2 regions of the Paenibacillus sp. J2R1T-4 genome follow, and region 2 is predicted to be linked to the other one. Evidence: riboswitches for the same ligand, from Rfam matches in the RefSeq annotation. Region 2 holds a riboswitch; the other holds the start of a gene.
What was found. A riboswitch is a leader RNA that binds a small molecule or an ion and turns the genes downstream of it on or off. The one in region 2 is predicted to bind cyclic di-AMP.
Positions count from the first base shown of each region.

Region 1: linked by a shared signal. The riboswitch ahead of AC58QD_RS18560 (C40 family peptidase) and the one ahead of AC58QD_RS31930 (KamA family radical SAM protein) in region 2 are both predicted to bind cyclic di-AMP.

Region 1 is NZ_JCAUBA010000011.1:24,469-27,886, reverse strand. Features, by position in the region: gene AC58QD_RS18565 (LysR family transcriptional regulator) at 1-845, shown strand, start outside; gene AC58QD_RS18560 (C40 family peptidase) at 926-1,402, opposite strand; cyclic di-AMP (ydaO/yuaA leader) riboswitch at 1,406-1,540, opposite strand; gene AC58QD_RS18555 (hypothetical protein) at 1,672-2,490, opposite strand; gene AC58QD_RS18550 (M1 family metallopeptidase) at 2,520-3,418, opposite strand, start outside.
Region 2 is NZ_JCAUBA010000035.1:40,469-43,886, forward strand. Features, by position in the region: gene AC58QD_RS31925 (nicotinate phosphoribosyltransferase) at 1-908, shown strand, start outside; cyclic di-AMP (ydaO/yuaA leader) riboswitch at 1,132-1,272, shown strand; gene AC58QD_RS31930 (KamA family radical SAM protein) at 1,443-2,633, shown strand; gene solA (N-methyl-L-tryptophan oxidase) at 2,687-3,418, opposite strand, start outside.

The sequences.
Region 1 (3,418 bases), on a different contig from region 2:
AGCATCTGCGTATCAGTCAGCCTGCCGTTACAATGCAATTGCGTAATCTCGAACGGGAGACGGGACTGACCCTATTAATTTCGAAGGGGAGGGGAGTCATCTTAACCGATGCTGGCCGCATGCTGGCCGAGCATGCTGAGCGCCTCTTCGCGATGGAGCGAGAGATCGAGGATCGTGTAAGTTTATATCGGGAGGGGAAGCAAGGAAAGCTGCGTTTATCCGTTACCTCCCTGCCGGCACACCGTCTGCTCCCGCAATGGACAGCAGGCTATAAACTTGGGTCGCCGGATATAGAGATCAACATTCATTCGTGTAACCGGAGGGAAGCCGTCCAACGGTTGCTTACTTACCAGGCTGATCTCGCTATTATAGGGGGAGGAGGGATAATCCCTGATCAACTGGAACATGAGCTGCTGCTTCAAGATGCTATGTGTTTCGTAGTACCGAAGCATCATCCCTTAGCTAACCGTAAAGCAACCCTCGAGTCAATCTTGCAAGAACCCTTCATTGTAAGAGAAGAGGGAAGCTCTGCACGCGAGAAGTTAGAAGGACTATCCCGTGAAATAGGGCTGCCGCTTAAAATTGGCTTAACGGTCAACGGGCTGTATGAAATTATACGAGCTGTTGCAGCCGGTTACGGAGCGATGTTCGTGTCTGCATTAGAAGTGAAACAAGCGCTGGAGGAGGGCGAGGTATGTATCGTTCACGTTCAGGAGGTCCAACTCCACAATCCCATACACTTGTGCTGGCGGGCTAAGGAACGGTTAACACCAGCTGCGGAATCTTTTCGTGACTTGGTCAACGAGAGCATCAGAGCGCTACCGGGACAAGCTCCCCACGAATAGAATACAAGCCCGGCACGGCGGAAAGATCCGCATCATACCGGGCTTGTGAACATCTTAGAAAAAATTTATAAATCCCTGTTTCAATGTGCCACTTGTGCGTTTAATTGATCATAGAGGTCATCCCACAGCACTCTACGAGCGGATACATAACGCTTGGCATAGTACGATTCGCTCAATGTGTTCTTCACGACGCCCTTATTCGTGGCCGAATGAACGAACACATCGTCACCGAGGTAAATGCCGACATGTGAGATGCCTTTACCGTCTGTGTTGAAGAATACAAGATCGCCTGCACGTAAATCTTCTTTCGGAATCCAGTAGCCTTCTTTGTTCTGGGCTTTGGATTGATGGTCAAGTTCGATACCGAACTTATTGAATACGAACATGGTGAAGCCGGAGCAATCGAAGCCAGTTGTCGGGGAAATTCCTCCGTATCTGTATTTCGTGCCTGCGAGCTCGTCCACTGTTGATTCGAGGACCGTTTCTGCTGAAGCGCTTCCAAGCTGAAAGCAGAATAACATGGTAATACTTGCGAACAATAGTAAAAGCTTTTTCAAACAGGAAACTCCTTCCAGTGCCTACGAGGTTAGCTGAGGGTTCGGTTGAAGGTTCCCTATGATCACTTTGAAGCGAGATCAATTCACCCAGATTGGATCCCCCGTTTCCCAAGAATGGGAATTCGGCAAATATCGATTTGTTTTTTGCTAAGTTTTCTAATTCGCCTTTGTATGCCAAAATCCTCCTTCTTGTGCAAAAAAAATAACAAAATATGCGAAAAGCCCGAAATCCGCATTGGATTTCGGGCTTTAAGGTGCTTAGAACCGAACTATCGCATGTTGTGCTCGCTGAAATAGTGATATTGGGTCGAAACCGCCCACAGCTTGAACAACATTTTTAACAAATGGAATACTTGATGAAGAATGAGTGCTGAGAGGCCGGCCCACACGAGAGATGCAGACATCGTCAAGGAAGTGAGAACGCCCGATAACAATAACAGGAAGCTGGATAACAGCAGGATCATGGGAATATGTCGAAGGAACACACCAATCGATCCCGACATAGGCTTCTGTGCCGTACGGCCCAACATAAGATAGACGAAGCACAAATGAACCATATAGGCGTAGATCAGGAAAGCAAGTACCGAAGGAAGCACCGCGATGATGAGAGATTCGTAGGAGGTTTGTGTGGTGAATGCTTTCCTGACAATCGGATAGAGCCAGTAACCAGGAGCAATTGTCAGCACTACCTGCACGAAGTAATAGAGGGCGAATATACCTCCTAATTCCTTCACACCCTTGAAGAAGCGATAACCCGAGTTCAGACTAGTATTATGGATGGAATAAAAGATGCCAGCATTCAAAATAGGAGTCAATATCATTCTAATAAGGACAAGCCCAAGCAACGTCCACAAGTAGGAATGGCTGATATCGGTCTTCATAAGTTGAAACTCGCCTTCAGCCAAGAACAGCTGGACGGCTGACGTGGACAGGTGCCCGCTTGGGTATCGGTGCAGCAAAGGAATGACGATGGATTTGACGAAATGGAGCAGCAGCAGTCCCCATGTGAATTGGTACACCCATAATACGAGCAGCACGAAATATTGCGAAGTCATAGTCTGAAAGCCGTGTTTGAGATATTTCATCATCGTTTTATCCTCCCAAAACATTTACGGACCTACCAAGCAATCCCGTCGACAACACTCTCAATTAATTTAACCAAGCCTATATTCCACCGCACTTTCCACTTCGGATCAATCTGGGTTTGATAAAAGTTGTTGATGCGCTTATTTTCCAGGATCAATGTATGATGCGGATCAATAGCGGCCCATTCTAACGGTGACTGACTGGTCATCGTGAACGTAGTGAGCAGTTCCGTACCCTCCCATGTTTTCTCCACGGTAGATCCGTCTTGGAAATGGAAATGGATAGGGACATCTTTATAGGAGCCGCCGAGCTTCTTTACAACGACAGCGGTCTCGTATAGGAGTGTTCCGTCTTTCTTTTTTTTCGAAGTTTGAACCTGATCAATTGAATAGTCCGTCATCATCCCGTCATACACGAATTGGTCGAAAAACCCGCTCCAGCTAGTCTTTGTTACGTCTTCCAAAGTTTTCTGAAAATCTTGTGTAGAGGGATGTCGGAACTTCCAACGTTCGAAATAAGTGCGCAGGACCCTCAGCATTTGCTTTTGTCCGATTTGATCCTCGATGCTTTTCAAGACAAGCTTGGCTCTCGTGTACACATTATCGGCATAATGGCTGTGATTATCGTAACGCCAGGCATCTAGCTTGAGAGGGGCAGGGGTAGTCATATAGCTGGACTCCAGGGCCAGATTCGGCTTCTCTCCGAACTCGGTTTCCATGAGCAGATCTTCGGCGTAGGAAGTAAAGCCCTCATCCAGCCATGCTTCTTCGAATTCGTTGGTCGCAACCATGCCGTACCAATACTGATGGCCGATTTCATGGACAACGACTCGCTCAAGACCGAAGCCTGATGGCTGTTCATCGGCTGCCCAACCCGTAATCAGCGTAGGATATTCCATCCCACCCGCACCATTAGCTCCTGCAGGAGGCA
Region 2 (3,418 bases):
ATGCTACTTCTAACATGAGAGCCGGTATGATGTTCGGTATCCCGACCCAAGGAACACACGCCCATTCCTGGGTGCAAGGGCACGATACGGAGGAAGAGGCGTTCAATAAATATGCAGAAGCGCTTCCCGATCAAGTCACCTTGCTGGTAGATACGTACGATACTTTGAACAGCGGAGTGCCTAATGCGATCAAGACGGCGCGGTTACTGGAAGGTATGGGCAAGAAGCTGAACGCCATCAGGCTGGATAGCGGAGACTTGGCTTACCTCTCACAGAGCGCGCGGAAGCTTCTGGATGAAGCAGGCCTGTCGGACGTGAAGATCGTAGCTTCGAATGATCTCGACGAGAATATTATTCTCAACCTCAAAGCACAGGGTGCAAAGATCGACATTTGGGGAGTGGGCACTCAATTAATAACTGGCGGTGATCAGCCTGCGCTTGGCGGGGTGTATAAGCTAGTCGCGAGGGAAAAGGCGGGAAAGTACGTACCGGTCATCAAGATCTCAGGCAACCCAGAGAAAGTATCGAATCCAGGGTTCAAGGATGTGTACCGGATCGTGAACAAGGCGACGGGGAAAGCGGAAGCCGATTACGTAGCACTGGGGCATGAGGTAGATGTTCGGGCTGGTGAGCGGATTAAGCTGTTCGATCCCGTCCATCCGTATATTCATAAATTCATTGAGAATTATGAGGCTGTCGCTCTGTTGGAACCGATATTTCACGAGGGGGAGTTGGTTTATCAGCTGCCTGGCTTGGAGCATATTCGCGCCTACCATGAGGAGCAGCTGACCCTGTTCTGGCCGCAAATACTTCGTAAGCTGAATCCGGAGATGTATCGCGTTAACTTGAGTACTGCGGTATGGGAGCTGAAGATGGAACTGATCGAGAAACATCGCAAACCTAATTAGTAACATCTGGCTTATTAAGGATATGGGCTGACTCCATGTAAGAAAGTGCATGAATTGGAAACGTATTGTGCACCAAAGGATATCGCCCTGCATACACTAATTTAGGTTCTGTTTATTTTGATGATTCCGGATCGTTTGCATAGCCGTGCAGCAACAATCCAGGTGGGGTAGCAGCTATGCTATATGCGCTCCAGCATTGACATACCTGGTATCATCCAATAAAATTAGAGTAGCGCTTAATTTCCGGTTTTGTGTTCCGGGAAGCGGGGGAACCAATTTGTAGGGGCGAATCGATCATGTGATCGTAGGGAACCATCTTTCCCGAGTCCGTCAGCTAACCTCGTCAGCAGTAGATGGGTCAAGTTTATTTGTGATTATTACGCACAATTGACCCGGCTAAGGGTCTTTTTTATATTTATGACCCTCTGTATGCACTAGCGCTTATCGATGCGTTGCGGCAGTGGGTCTATTCGGCATGTACTCACCGCTGCCCCGGATCGTATAACAGGACCAGTGAAGAGGAGGATGAGAAGTATGCTGAAGCGTAAGTTATCCATTGCCCAACCACAGGAGGAGAGTGTCTCGCCGGATGCGGTCACAGATCAATGTGTTCTAAGCATCAACGATTATTATCGGGGGCTAGTCGATCGGACGGACGCACAAGAATCGATGCGCAGGCTCATTGCTGTAATGGAGAATGAGAACGGAATGGATGAGTATGACAGATGGGATGAAGCTGGGCTTGAACTGGAAGGCGAGGTTGATCATGGTTATTCCAGCTACGGCGGGAACACAGTGAGGCTGAGCTTGCCTGATGTAAGAAGTGACCGGGGGTGCGGCTGCAGTAACTGCGCACCGCTGAATGGCAGTACGCTCAATGCTCCGATGGAGCAGTTGGAAGCGGGACTCGCTTTTATCGAGTCGCATGCTGAGATTAGCAATGTATGGCTGAGCGGTCGAGACAGCTTTGTTATGCCTACTTCTCTATTGGGTTACATTATGAGGCGGTTAAGCGCAGCTGAACATGTACGCACGATCCGTCTGGAATCCAAGCTTCCGATCTTATACCCCATGCGTGTTACCGCTGATATGGAATTGTTGGATATTATTCGTTCCTGCTCGCGTCCTGATCAACGTATTTATGTCAAGGCGCACATCCATCATCCCGATGAGCTTACTCTTGAGGCGAGAAGCTGCTTCGAGGCCTTGAGGCAAGCAGGGGCGATCGTGGTCAATCACACGCCTATATGGAAGGGCATCAACGACGATTCTGTAGTACTGAGCCATTTGCTGGACTGCATTACACAGGTTGGGGTTACACCGAACTATTTTTACGTTCATAATTCCGAGGCGGCTGTTGCTGCAGACGTATCTCTTCCTCTCGCCAAAGCTTACACACTTGTCGAAGAAACCAAAACACGCACATCCGGGTTCGGCAAACGGGTTCGCCTATACGTCGGCCATGCTTCTGGACGAATTGAAGTGCTGGCGATTGAGCAGGGCAAGGCGTATTTGAAATATGTACAGTCGCGCGACAATCGAGACGGACAGTTCATGATCTGGGATTGTCCTGACGAAGCTCTGTTTCTCGATGAACAGATTGAAGTCGGGAATGAAGATTACGCTGCCGACGAGTTGAAAGTTGTTGAACTGGCAGGCTTGGAAGACTTCGATCATACAACCGTATATATCCATTCTTATCCGATGAGGATCATCGGAGACTGAATATCAGAGTAACCGCCCAATCCGGGCGGTTACTCTTGTAAATAGGGCCCCTGCTATCGCCGACGCCGAGCTGCAAGTGCTGGTCTCGTTATAGAGAACGAGGACAAATCAAAGCTGGAGCTCCCCTCGGTCAGCAGCTGTGCCGCGATTTCGCCCATAACGCTTGAGAACTTGAAGCCATGTCCAGAAAATCCGGCAAGGATAACAGCATGCCGGTGCTCTGGAAGCACATCGACAATAAAATCTTCATCAGGGGTCATGGAGTATAGGCATACTTTCCCCTCACGCAGTGATCCTGCGGCCTGGGGCATGCAGGTCTCAAGAAACATTCTGAGATCGCCCTCATCCTCCGGCCTAACGCCGAACTGGCGATTCACCTCGTCAGGATGAACTGGAAGACCGCTATCATGTCTGCCTACCTTAACACCGCCCCCATCCATATCAGGGAAGCCATAGAAAGTACCTCCATCAAGTTGGAATATAAAAGCAGGGAAGCGGCTTGAGTGATACAACTCCGCATCAGACTCGAACCATCCAACAGTTTTGCGAGTGGGCTGTACCGCCGCATGGATTCCCGCCGTCTCCAGAAGATAAGGGACCCAGGCTCCAGCACTCACAACAATTCGATCTGCATGGAAGGTCCCTTCGTCTGTCTTCACTATAGTTCCGCTCTGAGCGAGCTCGATCGCTCGAACCCGTTGGCCGGTCAATAGCTTGGCTCCATGCGCCAAAGCAAGACCCTTGTAAGATTGGACGCATACTTCGCTCTTTAGCACCCCGGAGCT